Regions from separate parts of the Paenarthrobacter sp. NEAU-H11 genome, predicted to be linked through region 2. Evidence: predicted binding sites of a transcription regulator. Region 2 holds the regulator's gene; each other region holds the start of a gene.
What was found. The regulator HrcA, encoded in region 2, represses chaperone genes, less so after heat shock. The targets are predictions, from matches to a motif close to TTNGCACTCGNNNNNNNCGAGTGCNAA.
Positions count from the first base shown of each region.

Region 1: a site for HrcA is predicted at 2,945-2,971, ahead of groES (co-chaperone GroES). Genes of this name have one in related genera too.
Region 3: a site for HrcA is predicted at 3,661-3,687, ahead of ACQ3DC_RS12880 (Hsp20/alpha crystallin family protein). Genes of this name have one in related genera too.

Region 1 is NZ_JBNZGA010000001.1:429,119-434,526, reverse strand. It holds gene ACQ3DC_RS01985 (shikimate 5-dehydrogenase) at 1-343, shown strand, start outside; gene ACQ3DC_RS01980 (class I SAM-dependent methyltransferase) at 327-1,610, opposite strand; gene ACQ3DC_RS01975 (hypothetical protein) at 1,665-2,042, shown strand; gene ACQ3DC_RS01970 (DMT family transporter) at 1,970-2,902, opposite strand; gene groES (co-chaperone GroES) at 3,129-3,422, shown strand; gene groL (chaperonin GroEL) at 3,500-5,110, shown strand; gene ACQ3DC_RS01955 (dihydrofolate reductase family protein) at 5,213-5,408, opposite strand, start outside.
Region 2 is NZ_JBNZGA010000005.1:180,766-186,173, reverse strand. It holds gene hemW (radical SAM family heme chaperone HemW) at 1-827, shown strand, start outside; gene ACQ3DC_RS08830 (DUF4870 domain-containing protein) at 882-1,304, opposite strand; gene ACQ3DC_RS08825 (DUF3097 domain-containing protein) at 1,454-2,302, opposite strand; gene hrcA (heat-inducible transcriptional repressor HrcA) at 2,479-3,492, shown strand; gene dnaJ (molecular chaperone DnaJ) at 3,571-4,698, shown strand; gene ACQ3DC_RS08810 (16S rRNA (uracil(1498)-N(3))-methyltransferase) at 4,701-5,408, shown strand, end outside.
Region 3 is NZ_JBNZGA010000009.1:86,971-92,378, forward strand. It holds gene ACQ3DC_RS12860 (F510_1955 family glycosylhydrolase) at 1-356, shown strand, start outside; gene ACQ3DC_RS12865 (universal stress protein) at 1,045-1,500, opposite strand; gene ACQ3DC_RS12870 (erythromycin esterase family protein) at 1,572-2,900, opposite strand; gene ACQ3DC_RS12875 (DUF4383 domain-containing protein) at 3,006-3,473, opposite strand; gene ACQ3DC_RS12880 (Hsp20/alpha crystallin family protein) at 3,803-4,270, shown strand; gene ACQ3DC_RS12885 (MBL fold metallo-hydrolase RNA specificity domain-containing protein) at 4,424-5,408, shown strand, end outside.

The DNA.
Region 1 (5,408 bases), on a different contig from region 2:
GGCGCTCGCAGAACAGTACGGGTTCCAGTGGCGCGCCGAACTCGACGGCGGGACCGCCGACCTGATCATCAACGTGACGCCGATTGGCATGGCGGGCGGATCCGAGGCAGGTGCCCTGGCCTTCCCGCAGGAAGCCATCGACGCCGCCAAAGTGGTGTTCGACGTGGTTGCGCTGCCCGCCGAGACGCCGCTGGTCAAAGCTGCGCGGGCGGCGGGGAAACCCGTGATTACCGGTGCGGAAGTGGCAACCATCCAGGCCCTGGAGCAGTTCGTGCTGTACACCGGCATCCGGCCCACTGCCGGGCAGGTGCGCGCGGCGGAAGAGTTCATGCGCGCGCAGTAGCCGTTTCTTCGCGGGCAGTGCCCGGCACCGGCTCCACCACGATGGCCACCCGGTCCTCCCCGATACGGGTCAGGACCAGGGTGGCTGTTTTGGTCCCGGCCTTCTTGCCGGAGTTCTTTCCGGCTGCGCTCTTCCCCCCTGGCAGGAGCTGCCTGCGGAGCTCCTCGGGAGTGACGGCGGTGCCGCGCTTTTTGATGTCCAGCACCCCGATGCCCTCTGCCTTCACCCAGGCCTTGAGCGCCTTGACGTTGTAGGGCATCACGTCCAGGACCTTGTAGGCGCGCGCGAACGGTGTATCCACCAGCTCCGGTGCGCACACATAGGCGATGTGCTCATCCACCAGGTGTCCGCCAAGCTGCAGCGCGACGTCGGCCACCAGGCCGGCCCGGATCACCGCGCCGTCCGGTTCGTAGAGGTAGCCCTCCACCGGCCCCACCGGAGCGGCAGGACCGGCGCCGAAGTCTTCTCCGCTGGTAAGCTCCGCCGCGCCCCGGGCGCCGAGCACCAGAGCGGCCCGGCGGACTCCGGGCCGGCGCACTGCGTTGAACCACAGCGCAACCTCGGTGACGTCGCCCGCCACCGAAACCCACTGTGCCTCACAGCCGGCCGGAACGGACTCGTGCGGCATGCCCGGGCCCATCTTGACCCCGACGGCCAGGCCGGACGCGGCCAGGCCCTCAACGAAGGACAAGGGCGGCGAAAAGGCTTCAGGGTCCCAGATCCGCTTGGTGCCCGACGTCGAAGTGACCCGGCGCGCGGGATCCAGCCAGACGCCGTCGACCCCGTCCAGCGGCACCGCCGTGGCGTCTGCGTGGACCACGGTGGCGTTGGGGAACGGAATGAGGTTCACCGTGGCGCAGGCCGCCGTCGTCTCGTCCATCTCCACAGCGGTGACGTTGATGTCCATGGAAGCCAGCGCCAGCGAATCCGCGGCCAGGCCGCAGCCCAGGTCCGCCACGTGGCGGACTCCGGCCTCGGCGAACCTCTGGGCATGGCGGGCGGCGACGTTCAGCCGGGTTGCCTGTTCCAGCCCTGCCTGGGTGAACAGCATGCTGCGGGCGAACTCACCGAACTTCGCCGCGGCCTTGGTGCGGAGCCGGGACTGGGTCAGGACGGCGGAAACCAGTTCGGGGGAGTGGCCGGCCTTGCGGAGGGCCGAGTTCAGCTCGAAGGACTTCTCTTCCTGGTAGGGGCCCAGGGACGCCAGGAGCTCCCAGCCTTCAGGGGTGAGCAGCGGTGCAATCTGGTCCTGGGGAGCGTGAGCCATGGGTTCCAGCCTAGTGGAGGAGCGGGCCGCCGCTATGCCGATAGTGTTGAAGCCATGAACCAGAGTGCAGGTCCGCAGCAGCCCCGTCAGCACCAACCCGGGGACGGCGGCCCGGCGAGGTTCGCCCGGCCGGCACTGATCGCAGGTTCCGTGGTGGCGGTGGTGTGCCTGGCGCTCCTGGTGATCATCTTCTTCCTGGACACCTTCAACGCCACCGTCTATTCGGTGGGCGGCAACGACATCAAGGACGACACCCAGGAGGCCCGGGACATCCGGGGGCTGTACGACGGAGCCCGGGCCGGCAGCGTCGTCTTCCTTGCCGCGTCGCTGTTGACCGCCCTGGTCTCTGCCTTCCTCCTCTACCGGGGGCGGAACTCCGCAGGCGGGGCCGACGGCGGAGAGGACGTCGACTTCGACGACCTGGGCCGCTGAGGTGGCCTGCCGCCCGCGCTGGTGAGCAGGACCCCGGAAATGACCAGGACGCCGCCCAGGACCTGCGGGACCGTGATGGGCTGGCCCAGGGCCACCGTGATGATCGCGGTGAAGACGGCAATGAGGTTCAGGTAGTTGCCCGCATTGGCAGCGGTGGTGCGCTTGAGTGCAAGGTTCCAGAGCAGGTAGGAACCCAAGGAGGGGAACAGGGCAATGTAGGCCAGCGACCAGCCCTCCGAGGCGGTGGCCGGCAGCCCTGCCCCGGTGGCCACCGCAAAGGGAACCAGGACAATCGCCGCCATGGCCACCTGCACCGCGGTGGACGTAATCGCCGGGACGGAGAGCCTGCGGGCGATGATCGTATAGAAGCCCCAGACGGTGATGGCGGCCACGATCAGCAATTCGCCGGCATCGATCGAGAAAGTCAGCAGCCGCTGCAGGTTGCCTCCGGTGAGGACCAGCAGGACGCCTGCCAGGCCCAGGGCAACGCCCACCCAGCTCAGGGGACCCGGCCTGTCCCGAAGCAGGATGGCGGCCAGGACCATGATCAGGGCCGGGTTCGCAGCCGTTACCAGGGAGGCGTTCAGGGCTGAGGTGTGCCCCAGCGCACTGTAGAGCAGCAGGGTATAGGCGCTCATCCCAAGGCAGCTCAGGAGCAGGAGCATCGGCCAGCGGCGCAGGACAGCCCGCCAGTCCGGCCGGTCCACCGCCTGTGCCAGGGCCAGCAGCGGCACGGCAGCCAGGGCCCAGCGCCAGAAGGTCAGCTGGAGCGGCTGCATGGTTTCCATGGCGGCCTGGCCTACAACGAAGTTACCCGCCCAGAAGAGGGTGGCAAGGGTCAGGTACAGGGCTGCTCGCACCGGTCAAATGTACATGGATTGGTGTCCGCCCATGACGAAACGCTGGCACTCGCCTTGACCGAGTGCTAAGCCTTACATAGAGTCATCATTAGCACTCTCCCTAGGAGGGTGCTAACACATGAAGAGCTGCCAGCCTGGCTGCTGCCGGCACCGCGACGACGGTTTGCCAGCCAGGGCGGAAAGCTTTCCAGTCCACGAATTTGCTGACGAAGAAGGAGAGGTCCGAGTGTCGGTCTCTATTAAGCCTCTTGAGGATCGTATTGTTGTCCGCCCGCTCGAAGCCGAGCAGACCACGGCTTCCGGCCTGGTCATCCCGGACTCCGCACAGGAGAAGCCGCAGGAAGGCGAAGTTGTTGCAGTAGGCCCCGGCCGCTTTGAGGACGGCAACCGCGTTCCTGTCGACGTAGCCGTTGGCGACGTCGTTATCTACTCCAAGTACGGCGGAACCGAAGTCAAGACCGGCGGCACCGAGTACCTCGTGCTGTCCGCCCGCGACGTCCTGGCGATCGTCGTAAAGTAACTCTCCGGATCCCCGTGCCGCTGGTCATGCATTCTGCTGGTCGGCTGCGCGGGGTTCTGTCTTGAAAGGACAAAACCATGGCAAAGCAGCTTGCGTTTAACGACGCTGCCCGCCGGTCTCTTGAAGCCGGCATCGATAAGCTCGCCAACACCGTCAAGGTGACGCTCGGCCCCCGCGGCCGCAACGTCGTCCTGGACAAGAAGTGGGGCGCTCCCACCATCACGAACGACGGCGTCACCATCGCCCGCGAAGTGGAACTGGACGACCCCTACGAGAACCTTGGCGCGCAGCTGGCCAAGGAAGTCGCAACCAAGACCAACGATGTTGCCGGTGACGGCACCACCACGGCAACCGTCCTGGCGCAGGCCCTGGTCAAGGAAGGCCTGCGCAACGTGGCTGCAGGCGCAGCTCCCGGCCAGATCAAGCGGGGCATCGAGGTTGCCGTTGAGGCCGTCGCCGCCCGCCTGCTGGAGAACGCCCGCCCCGTTGAAGGCACCCAGGTGGCCAACGTTGCAGCCATCTCCGCCCAGAGCGACGAGATCGGCGAGCTCCTCGCCGAGGCATTCGGCAAGGTGGGCAAGGATGGTGTGATCACCATCGAGGAGTCCTCCACCACGCAGACCGAACTGGTCCTGACCGAGGGCATGCAGTTCGACAAGGGCTACCTGTCCCCGTACTTCGTCACGGACGCGGAACGCCAGGAAGCAGTCCTCGAGGACGCCCTCATCCTGATCAACCAGGGCAAGATCTCCAGCATCCAGGAATTCCTGCCGCTGCTGGAAAAGGCGCTGCAGGCTTCCAAGCCGCTGTTCATCATTGCCGAAGACGTTGAGGGCGAGGCACTGTCCACGCTGATCGTCAACCGCATCCGCGGCACCCTGAACGTCGTCGCCGTCAAGGCTCCCGGCTTCGGTGACCGCCGCAAGGCCATGCTGCAGGACATCGCCACCCTCACCGGTGCGCAGGTTGTGTCCCCGGAACTGGGCCTCAGCCTGGACACCGTCGGCCTTGAGGTGCTGGGCACCGCCCGCCGCATCACCGTCACCAAGGACAACACCACCATCGTTGACGGCGCAGGCTCGGCCGAAGACGTGGCAGCGCGCGTGGCCCAGCTCCGCGCCGAGCTGACCCGCACCGATTCCGACTGGGACCGTGAAAAGCTCCAGGAACGCCTGGCCAAGCTGGCCGGCGGCATCGGTGTCATCAAGGTTGGCGCAGCCACCGAGGTTGAGCTCAAGGAGAAGAAGCACCGCATCGAGGATGCTGTTTCCTCCACCCGAGCTGCCCTGGAAGAGGGCATCGTGGCCGGCGGTGGCTCGGCCCTGATCCACGCCTTGAAGGCACTGGATGAGGACCCGGCCGTCAAGGCACTCGAAGGCGACGCCGCCGCTGCCGTGGGCATTGTCCGCCGCGCGCTGGTCCAGCCGCTGCGCTGGATTGCCCAGAACGCCGGTTTCGACGGCTACGTCATCACCGCCAAGGTTGCCGAGCTCGAAACCAACAACGGCTTCAACGCCAAGTCGGGCGAGTACGAGGACCTGATCGCTGCCGGTGTCATCGACCCCGTCAAGGTCACCCGCGCGGCCCTCCGCAACGCGGCTTCCATCGCTGCCCTGGTTCTCACCACCGAGACCCTGGTTGTCGAGAAGCCTGCCGAGGAAGACGAGCACGCGGGACACAGCCACTAGCAAGTAGCTGCGCACGGGCAACCGTGTAACGCAAAAAACCGGTCCAGCCTCCGCTGGGCCGGTTTTTTGTTGCCCCGGGGCCGTCCGTTCAGGGCATCCGCTCTACGCTCCCGGCATGTCCTGCGTTTCCACGTCGCCGGTGCGCTCGTAGGCCAGCGACACCGCCCCCTTCGGGAAACTGCGTGCCGGCTCCGCGAGGCGGAAGGACGCAGGGATGGTCCCGGCGTCGAACAGGCGCTTGCCCTGCCCGAGGGTTATCGGATAGAGCCAGAGGTGGAGGCGGTCCAGTACGTTTGCC
Region 2 (5,408 bases):
CCGTCACGCCTGAATCCCTTGCCATCCTGAAGGAAGCCGGCTTCACCCGCATCTCCTTCGGGATGCAGTCTGCTGTGCCGCATGTCCTCAAAGTGCTTGACCGGACCCACACGCCCAGCCGAGTCCCGCAGGTTGTGCAATGGGCCCGGGACGCGGGACTGGCTGTGAGCCTGGACCTCATCTACGGCACGCCGGGGGAGTCCCTGGACGACTGGCGCTACTCCCTGGAGACGGCACTGTCCTACCAGCCGGACCACATCAGCGCCTATGCGCTGATCATCGAAGAGGGAACCAAGCTCGCCGCCCAGATCCGCCGGGGCGAGGTTCCAGGAATCGACGACGACGACCACGCCGACAAGTACGAACTCGCCGACGACCTCATCACCAAAGCCGGCCTGGGCTGGTACGAGGTCAGCAACTGGGCCCGCACGCCGGAGCAGGCCTGCCGCCACAACCTCGCCTACTGGCGGGGCGACGACTGGTGGGGGATCGGCCCCGGCGCCCATTCGCATGTGGGCGGCGTGCGGTGGTGGAACGTCAAACACCCCACGGCCTACGCCGGACGCCTCGCACAGGGAGTGTCACCGGCGGCCGGCAGGGAAACCCTGGACCAGGAGACCCGGAACGTCGAACGTGTGATGCTCGAGGCCCGTCTCCAGTCCGGCCTCGAAGTATCGTCGCTGGGCCAAGAAGGACGCCATGAGGTTGCGGGGCTGATCGCGGACGGCCTCGTGGATCCTGCTGCCGCGTTCAGGGGCAGGCTGGTCCTGACCCTCAAGGGCAGGCTGCTGGCAGACGCGGTGGTCCGCCGGGTCCTGCCGGACTGAACGGCACAAAGCAACGTGGGTCCGCGCCCCCGCGGGCGTGGACCCGTGCAGCCGCTACTTGATCCAGCGCAGGTTGTACTGGTAACGGTGCGGCTGGCCACGGTTGACATGGATGCCGGCCGCCACCGAGAAGCAGGTGAGCGCAATCCAGATGAGGGTGGCGATGACGGCAAAGATGTTGCCGATCACGGGGACGAAGACCACCAGGATGTTCGCCAGCAGGGCAGCAATGGTGGGCGGCAGGCTGAAATTCAGGGCTTCCTTGGATTCCTGTGCCGTGAAGGGCCCGCGGTCCCGGAAGATCAGGTAGATCAGCAGCGACGGAACGCAGCCCAGGATGCCCCCGAAGTGCGCCATGGTGGCCCATTGCCGGTCTTCGCTGGCTGTCAGGGGCAGCGCATTCGCGGGAACGCCGTGGTACTCCGAACGGCCCTGGCCGCCCGGGCTGTCCCTGTGATCACGTGCGTTTTCTGCCACAGTCTGTTCCTTCTGAAGTGCAATGGTGCCGGCTAAGAAAGCTTATTGGGTGCGGCGGCCTGCAATGTTGCAGGATCCGCAGTACCAAGAATACTTGGTACCGGCCCCATACCTGCCCCGGGATGCGCGGGCCGGGGCAGAACCGTCCTTCAGGGCACGGTGAGGAAGTCGATGACTTCTTCGACCCTCCCCAGCAGCGAGGCTTCCAGGTCGGCGTACGTTCGGACGGCGCCGAGCAGTTTCTGCCAGCCAAGCCCGATGTCCTCCTTTGTGGCATGGGGCCAGCCGAACGCTGCGAGAATGCCGGTCTTCCAATCCTGCCCGCGCGGCACTACCGGCCACTGCTCAATGCCCAGGACCGCGGGCCGGATGGCCTGCCACACGTCCACGTAAGGGTGACCCACAATCAGGACGTTCCCTGCAGCTCCCGGCGAGGCCATGACGGCGTCCGCAATGCGGGATTCCTTGGAATCCGGCACCAGGTGGTCCACCAGGACGCCGAGGCGCCTGCCCGGTCCGGGCCTGAACGCTGCGACGGCCCCCGCCAGGTCATCAATGCCGTGCAGGGGTTCGACGACGATGCCCTCCACGCGCAGGTCGTCTCCCCAGACCTTTTCCACCAGTTCGGCGTCGTGCTTTCCCTCCACCCAGATCCGGCTGGCCTTGGCCACCTGTGCCCGCTGGCCGGCGACGCGGACGGACCCGGAGGCGGTCCGGCCGGCGACGGCGCCGGCGGCCTGCCGCGGGGCCGGGGGCAGGAGCTTGATGGCCCGGCCTTCGAGGAGGAATCCGAAACCAAGCCGGAAGGACCGGGATTTACCGCGCCGGTCCTCCAGGGCAACCACGTGCATGCCGCCGGATTTTTCCACCCGGGTCACGGCGCCCACCCAGCCGGACTGGACGTCCTCAAGGACCATTCCCCGTTCAACGGGAACCTCGGGCAGTTCAGTCTTTGCGGGAGCGGACAAGTCGCGTGGGCCCCAGTTCTGGTACTGCATGGTTTCACTCCGCCTAGCGTTCGGTCACAGGTCCGGATTTCGCCCGGAGCGGTACCAATGCTAGCAACGGCGGGAGTCATAATAGACTGTTAGCACTGAGGCATGTCGAGTGCTAACCCTTGAGGTGGCACAGCGCGGGCGGCGCGGCCGCCCCGAACCCTGGATGGAGGTGGAGTGTGAGCGAGCCACGCAAACTTGAAGTGCTGCGTGCAATCGTGGAGGACTACGTCCACTCCCGGGAACCCGTCGGGTCCAAGGCCCTGGTGGAGCGGCACCATCTCGGTGTGTCCAGCGCAACGATCAGGAACGATATGGCCGCCCTGGAGGAAGAGGGCCTGATCACCGCTCCGCACACCAGCGCCGGACGTATCCCCACTGACAAGGGTTACCGGCTGTTCGTGGACCAGATCTCGGCGGTCAAACCGCTGTCCCAGGCCGAGCGCAGGGCCATCCAGTCGCTGCTGGAAGGATCTGACGACCTCGACGACGTCCTTGACCGCACGGTCCGCCTGCTGTCGCAGCTGACCAACCAGGTTGCCGTGGTCCAGTATCCGCACCTGAGCCGGGCACTGGTCCGCCATATCGAGTTCGTCCTCCTCGCGCCGCGCAAGGTGCTGGTGGTGCTGATCGCCAACAGCGGCAAAGTGGAACAGCGCGTTATCGACGTCGGCCAGGACCTGGGGGACGACGCCCTCGCCACCCTGCGGGCACGGTTCCTTGGCTCCCTTGCCGGCACTCCGCTGAACCAGCTCGCCCAGTCCCTGCCGGCAGTGGTGGCCACAGCCGGCCCGGGGCAAAGGCAGGCCGCCCATGCCCTCGCCGTCGGCCTCGAAGGCCTGGCCCAGAGCAGCAGGGAAGACCGCATGGTCATGGCGGGCACCGCCAACCTTGCGCGTTCCAACGTGGACTTTCCGCTCAGCATCGGACCGGTCCTGGAAGCACTCGAGGAACAGGTGGTCATGCTCCGCCTGCTGAGCGAAATGGCGCAGGACCACCGCGGGGTGGCTGTCAGCATCGGCCGCGAGAATCCCTACGACGGCCTTGCCGAGGCGTCCGTCGTTGCCACGGGGTACGGTCCGGACCACATTGCGAAAATTGGTGTCCTGGGACCAACCCGGATGGACTATCCCACCACCATGGCCGCAGTCAGGGCCGTTGCCCGCTACCTTTCGCGGATCCTGGGACCCTGACGTTTTCCCGTTCCCGGGCATGCAGATCATTTCCCGCAGTCCAACTGCAGGCAGTACAACAAGGAAGAGATACGAACTTTGAGCAGCCACTACGACGTCCTTGGAGTCTCACCGGAGGCCACGGGAGAAGAGATCAAGAAGGCCTACCGCAAGCTGGCGCGCACGCTCCACCCGGACGTCAACCCGGGTGAGGACGCGTCGGACCGCTTCAAGGCCGTGACCCACGCCTACGAGGTTCTTTCGGACCCGCAGAAGCGCCGCGTCTACGACACCACCGGCAACGAGAACGGCACGGACAACGGCTTCGGCGGAGGCAGCTACGCCGGCCAGGGATTCGCGTTCCAGGACATCTTCGACACCTTCTTCGGGGCCGGCGGAACAACGGGCCCGGCTTCCCGCGTCAGGCGCGGCCAGGACGCACTCATCAGTGTCCGCATCGAACTCCGCGACGCTGTCTTCGGCGTCAACAAGAAGCTGGAAGTGGACACGGCCGTCACGTGCCCCACCTGCGAAGGTTCGTGCTGCCGGCCGGGAACCCATCCGGAACGCTGCGACATCTGCGGCGGCAGCGGCCAGGTCCAGCGTGCCGTGCGCTCCATCCTGGGACAGGTCATGACCGCCGCCCCGTGCGGTACGTGCGAGGGCTTCGGCACCGTCATCAAGGACCCCTGCAATGAGTGCAGCGGCCAGGGACGCATCCGCAGCCGCCGTTCGCTGACCATCAAGGTTCCCGCCGGCGTAGCCACCGGAACCCGCATCCAGCTTTCCGGCCAAGGCGAAGCAGGTCCCGCCGGCGGTCCCGCCGGCGACCTCTACGTCGAGATCCGCGTGAACAACGACGCCACCTATGTCCGGGACAACGACGACCTCCACGCAACCCTGCACCTTCCCATGACCGCTGCAGCCCTGGGCACCGAGGTGAGCCTGGAAACGTTCGACGGACCGCAGGAGATCGACGTCAAGCCGGGCACCCAGTCCGGCGAGATCATCACCCTTCGCGGACTTGGCGTGACCCACCTTCGCGGGTACGGGCGCGGCGACCTGAAAGTGCACCTCCAGGTCGAGACTCCCGCCAAGCTGGACGCCGCGCAGGAGGACCTCCTGCGTCAGCTTGCCAAGATGCGAGGTGAACAGATCACCGAGGGCAAGCTTGCGGCCAGCGGGGGCATGTTCGCCAAGCTCCGGGACCGGCTCGGTAACCTGTAGCGGTGAGCAACCCGGTCTTTTTCACTCCTCCCGGTTCCCTTGACCAGCTGGTGGCGGGGGAAGTCTTTGTCCTGGAGGGGCCCGAGGCGCGGCACGCCGTCACGGTGAAGCGGCTTGCCCCGGGCGAGCCCGTTGACATCGTGGACGGCGCCGGGACGCGCATGAGCGGAAAGGTGCTTGCGGCGTCCCCCTCCGGGCTGGATGTTGAGTGCTCCTCCGTGGCCGTTGAGCCGCAGCCGGTAACAAGGCTGGTGCTGGTACAGGCGCTGGCGAAGGGCGACCGCGACGAACTTGCCATTGAGACGGCAACTGAACTCGGGATCGACGCCGTCATACCCTGGCAGTCCGAACGGTCCATCGTCCGCTGGAAAGGCGACCGGGCCGCGAAGGCCCACGCCAAATGGCAGTCCGTGGTCACGGCAGCCGCCAAGCAGGCGCGCCGCGCCTGGGTTCCCGAGGTGCGGCCCGTCGTCGACACCGCCGCGCTGGCCGGCCTCGTGGAGGCCGCAGGGCTTGCCGTCATCCTGCACGAGGACGCGGTTAGGCCCTTGCGGACAGTGCTGGAAGCGTGGCAGCGCGGCGGAACCCCAACGGAACCCCGCGAAGTCTTCCTGATCGTTGGGCCGGAAGGCGGCATCAGTCCCCGGGAAGTAACCCGGCTCTGCGGCAAGGGTGCTGTCACGGCCCTGCTGGGGCACCATGTGCTGCGC
Region 3 (5,408 bases), on a different contig from region 2:
CCGTCCTGGCAGGCACCCCGGAGAGCGACACCGTTCTGGCCACCACCCGCGAAGGGGTCCGGCGCTCCACCGACGGCGGGAAAACCTGGGAACTAAATGCCACAGCCCCCATTGTCCAGTTCGTCGCCTTCGCCGACGCCACGGAGGTCATCGGCGTCGAACCCGGCGGGACCGTGCATTACTCCGCCGACGCCGGAAGAACCTGGACACGCACCGGCCAAATCGAGGGTCAGGTCCAGGCAATGACAGCTGTAACCGGCGCTGAAGGCAAGCCACGGATCTGGGCCGCGACCGCCGAAAGGCTCGTCGTATCCACCGACGGCGGAGCCAGCTTCCGGGCCGCCGATTCCTCCTGAGCCGCCAGGCTCTGCCGGCTTCGTTGCCTTAAGGATGGCCGGCCGGCGCTGATGACCACGACTGCGCTACGGGGTTTGGGGTGAGGGTAAACGGCCGGGAACGGCTGCTCTGAGCAGGGGGCGTGGCCTGGCGCCGAATAAGGGGAAGCCCCATCAGCCAGGCTGAAGGGGCTTCGACTGTTTTGATTCCGTTATGACGAACATCATCTCCCGAACTTGCGGGAATCCCGGCGCTTCCTGCCTCGTCACCGGCAGACCACCATGGATCAGATCCACAGCGTGTTCCAAGGTTCCCTGGTTGTTCGTTCCCGTCCTTCTTTCGAAGAACGTATAACTAGTTTCTCGCCTACTTTCCGGTACCGCAAGGGCAATTCCAGTGGATTTCGGGCGTTCCCGACGACACCTGCGCATCGCTCGAACGCAGGGATTCTGCTTGCAAGCGCCGCGCAAGTCCTTAAGCGCAGAACCTGCAGGTACCTTCGCGATCTCGCTAAGAGAAGGCCCGGACATTCTCATGTCCTGAACGACCCGGCGTCATCTGATGGTTACCTGCAGGCGATTTAAGTCTACGCCCGGACTGCGCCCTGCAACAGGGCACGGTCCGCATCGCATCCCGCGGGAACTGCATCTTTGTGCCGGCTGGAAGGGGCATGTCCATTGGGACCAGTGAAGGGAAGCTCCGGGGAGGTCACGCCTTGGAGTGGACCACCAGAACAGGACATTGTGCGTGGTTGACGACCTGCGTCGAAACCGAGCCCAGGTGCAACCCGGGAAAACCGCCATGACCCCGGGAACCGACGACGATAAGGTCCGCGTCCTTGGCGGCGTCGAGTATTGCCGAAGCGGGTGAATTGGTATTGACGAGGTGTCCTGCGGCGGTCACGCCTCCGTCTGCAGCGGTCTTCAGCGCCTCACCCTGAAGCGTCCGCGCGGCTTGCTCTGGAGACTCTTCGGCGGCAATTTCGCCTGCCGCCGTTTCCAGGACAGCCGGATACCACGCCAACGGAGCCTTGTTCCAGGCTGTGACGAGGCGGAGCTGGCCGTGGCGCTGGCGGGCCTCATCCATGGCCCAGTCCAGTGCTGCCCGGGAATGCCCGGAACCGTCAAAACCAACAATAATCAAGAACGAACCGGTGCTGGTCACTTGTCTTTCCTTTCGATCGCCCCGCCGGGCCCTACCGCAATCAGGGTTACGCTTCTGTCTCGAGGCATCGCTTAGAAGCCTGTCGGTTCGGTTTCGAGCTCAGGTTCGCTGGGCAGGTGTTCATGGTGGAGCGGCCGCAGCGCTGTTGTTTGCGGGAACCACAGCAATGCGTCGTAGCGGTGGCCCATGGTCGTGGGGACGTAGTTGCCTTTCTCGCGGTCGGGGTTGTAGACAACCCCGATGGCGCGGTGGCCGCGCCAGGAGGAGAGCCAGTGGCCCGCCCGGTCCGGTCCGAACACGAGAGTGGACGGGCTTTCGAGTGCCGCGTGGAGGAGGTCTTCGTGGCTTCCGGGTACGGCTGCCGGGACGTTCATGACCTCTTCCGGGAGACCCCAGGCCGGCGCGGCAGTGACGGATCCCCCATAGGACGCGAAGCCGACAAGGACTACTGATCCGTGATGGCGCAGGCGCATGAGTTGGCCGATGTTGACCATGCCGTCCAGCGCCATATCCGTTGCCCTGGCGTCGCCTATATGCGTGTTGTGCGCCCAGACCAGTCCCTTGGAGCCGGGGCCGTGGTGGCGTGCCAGCCGGTCTATGGTGTCGCTCATGTGGTGGTCCCGGATGTTCCAGGATTGCCGGTCACCGCGGATCATGGTCCGGTAGTAGCGTTCGGCGTTTGCCGCCACGATGGCGTTCTGCACTGCGTCAAAAGCTGCAGCATCGTCCTCCACCCGGCCGAAGGTCTGCCGGTGCACCTCGGCCAGAAGCATCACCACGTCCGCCTCGCAGGATCGTGGTACCAGGCGGGTGTCCGAGGCATACCGCTGGGGGTCTTCCCGGAACGGTACAAAGCACTGCCAGGCCTTCATTGCTGCCGGCATAGCCTCGGGTGCGTTGGCGTTGAGCCAGCCGAAGATTTCCCTCAGGGAATCCCAGAGGGAATAGACATCCAGTCCGTAGAAGCCGGTGCGCTGTTCTTCCGGTCGGGCCAGATTCCATTCGCGCAGCCAGGTGAGGAACTCTGCCACTTCCTGGTTGGCCCACATCCAGGTGGGCCACCGCTCGAAGCCGGCCAATAGTTGCCGGGCATCGAGGTTCTGGTCGGTTTGGCCGCGGACCCAGCGGTTGATGCGCCAACAGTCCGGCCAGTCGCCCTCCACCCCAATCCAGCTGAATTGGTGTTCCTCGATGAGACGACGGCTGAGGGCTGCCCGCCACTGGTAATACTCCTGCGTGCCGTGTGAAGCCTCGCCCAGGCAGACGAAGCGTGCCCGGGCACATAAATCCACCAGGCCGTCCAGGTGTCGGGAAGCCGTTTGCAGCGGCCGGGCCAGGGCCCGGATCTCGTCCAGTTCCAGCCCGTGGGGATGGTGCCGGTCCCCGGTCCCGCGGTTCACAACATCATCCCTCGCACGTCATTGGACTGTTTCCCTGGCAAGCCGGCTGCTTCCCGGGTGCATCGGGATCCGCAGGACAGACGGGCGGATCAGCAGCCGGGCGGATCAGCGCGCTTTCGCTTGGCCGGTACCGCGGCCAAGCAAGATCCCCACGGCGAGCATGACGACTCCCAGAACGACGTGGAGCCAGTTATCTGCCGTGTTCACCGGGATGAAGTTGGCAGACGACGCCTGGTCAATCAGCAGCCCGTAGAGCCAGATCACCAGATAGAGGGCGCCCGCACCGATGAGGTAGTACTTCGACTGGAGTGCGGACCTGCCCATGAGCAGGCCGGCGGCTCCGAAGAGCAGGTGAACAATGTTGTGCAGGATGGACACCTGGAAAATGCCGAGGAGCATCGCGCCGGACTCAGTGCCGGCAAAGGTCATTTCCGCATAGTTCGTGGTGACCCCGGGGATGAAACCGAGGACGCCCACCAGAGCGAAAACTGCTCCAGCGCCCAGGGCTGTGATTTCGAGGGGCGTGCGGTGGTGGCGTGCGCCGATTCCCGGATGTGCTGATGATGCCGACATGGCTTTCTTCCTTGTTTGAAGGGGTGGAATCTTTGGTGCTCGAGTGCGGCCGCCAGCGGGGAGTGGTGCAGCGCCACGCTGGTTATGCTTCCAGCTTCAAGCTACGGTTGCCTGGCTTTCAGAGGCTTAAGTCCTTAGGTCAGTGAAGGTTAGGGATGAAGTGCGAAAACCGCTATTTTCCGGGCTCCGGGCATGAACGCAGACCGTGTGCGAAGGCTCCCGGGAGGAGGGTCTTTTGTCCCTATCTGGACCACATCCGCAGGTGTTAACTGGATTGACACCGGCCCCTCACGCGGCCCTTTGCCTGCATGGAATCTGGAGAACCCGTCATGTCTGATCTGCTCAAATGGTCCCCTTTTGCATCGACCCGGTGGACCTCCCCCTTCAACACCGTATTGCGATCCCCGGCCGAGCTGCTGGACTCCGTAGAGCGCATGTTCGACTCGGCAACAGGCGCCGCCCCCATCCGGGTCGAAGAGTTCGTCGACGGTAAAACGCTTGTGGTGCGTGCTGAGATGCCCGGCGTCGATCCGGACAAAGACGTCGAAGTGACCATGGACGACGGGTTCCTGCGGATTCGCGCCGAGCGCCAGGAAAAAGAAGAGCACAAAGACAAAGGACGCTACCGGTCGGAGTTCCGCTACGGGTCATTCAGCCGGAACATCCCGCTCCCTGAAGGGGTTAAGGAAGAAGACATCAAGGCCACCTACGTCAACGGGGTCCTGGAAGTCCGTGCCCCGCTGCCCGAGCAGGGCCTGCCCGCGGAGCCGAAGAAGCTCCCCATCACCCGCGGGTAACCTGGCAGCGCCCCACAACCACACCGGCACCACCGTTGTGCCCCGCAAAATCACCGCCGAGCTTTGCGGGGTCGTCGGCCAGCCGCTTCCCAGGATTCCCACGGCTGACACCAGGAAGCTTCTGAGCTGAGTGAGGTGTCCGAAGGAGCTGCTATGAGAGAACAGCATCCCCCGACGCTGCGGTTTCTCGGCGCAGCCGACACAGTGACAGGTTCCAGATACCTGATCCGGTCGCAAGGCCACCGGGTCCTTGTAGAGTGCGGCCTGTTCCAGGGCTATAAACACCTTCGCGACCGTAACCGCGTACCTTTCCAGGTCAGTCCCGCGAACATCGATGCCGTTGTCCTCACCCATGCCCATCTGGATCACAGCGGATACATCCCTGCATTGGTGCGCGACGGATTCCACGGCCCCGTCTATGCCACACCGGGCACGGCCGAACTGTGCAAGCTGCTGCTTCCCGACAGCGGATACCTCCAGGAAGAGGAAGCCCGCTACGCAGACCACAGGGCATCATCAACCCATCACCCTCCCGTGCCCCTCTACACAGCCCAGGACGCCGTCCGATCGCTCGACAGTTTCAAAACCCGGGACTTCGACTCTCCGTTCCCCCTGCCCGGGGGCATTGAAGCAACGTTCCTTCCTGCCGGCCACATCCTCGGCGCGGCCCAGGTGCACCTCCAACTTGCCGGCCGGACTATCCACTTCACTGGAGACCTGGGGCGGGCCGATGACCCCCTGATGTACGCGCCGAGAGCGCTGGGGCGCGTCAATGTACTGGTCACCGAATCCACCTACGGCAACCGGACACACCCGCAGGGCAACCCGGAAACTGAACTCGGCGACATCATCACCCGGGTGGCCAAGCGAAACGGCGTCATCATGATCGCCGCGTTCGCCGTCGGCCGGGCCGAAACGGTCCTGCTGCACCTGTCGCGGCTCCTCGCCAAACATGCGATCCCCTCCATCCCCGTCTACCTCAACAGCCCAATGGCAATCGACGCATCCGGCATGTATCAGCGCCATCGCGAAGAACACAGGCTCAAGCAGGACGAATTCGAAGCCATGTACAAAGTGGCCACCCCCGTCCGCAGCCCCGACGAGTCAAAACTGCTCAACCTGCGCGGCGGACCCATGA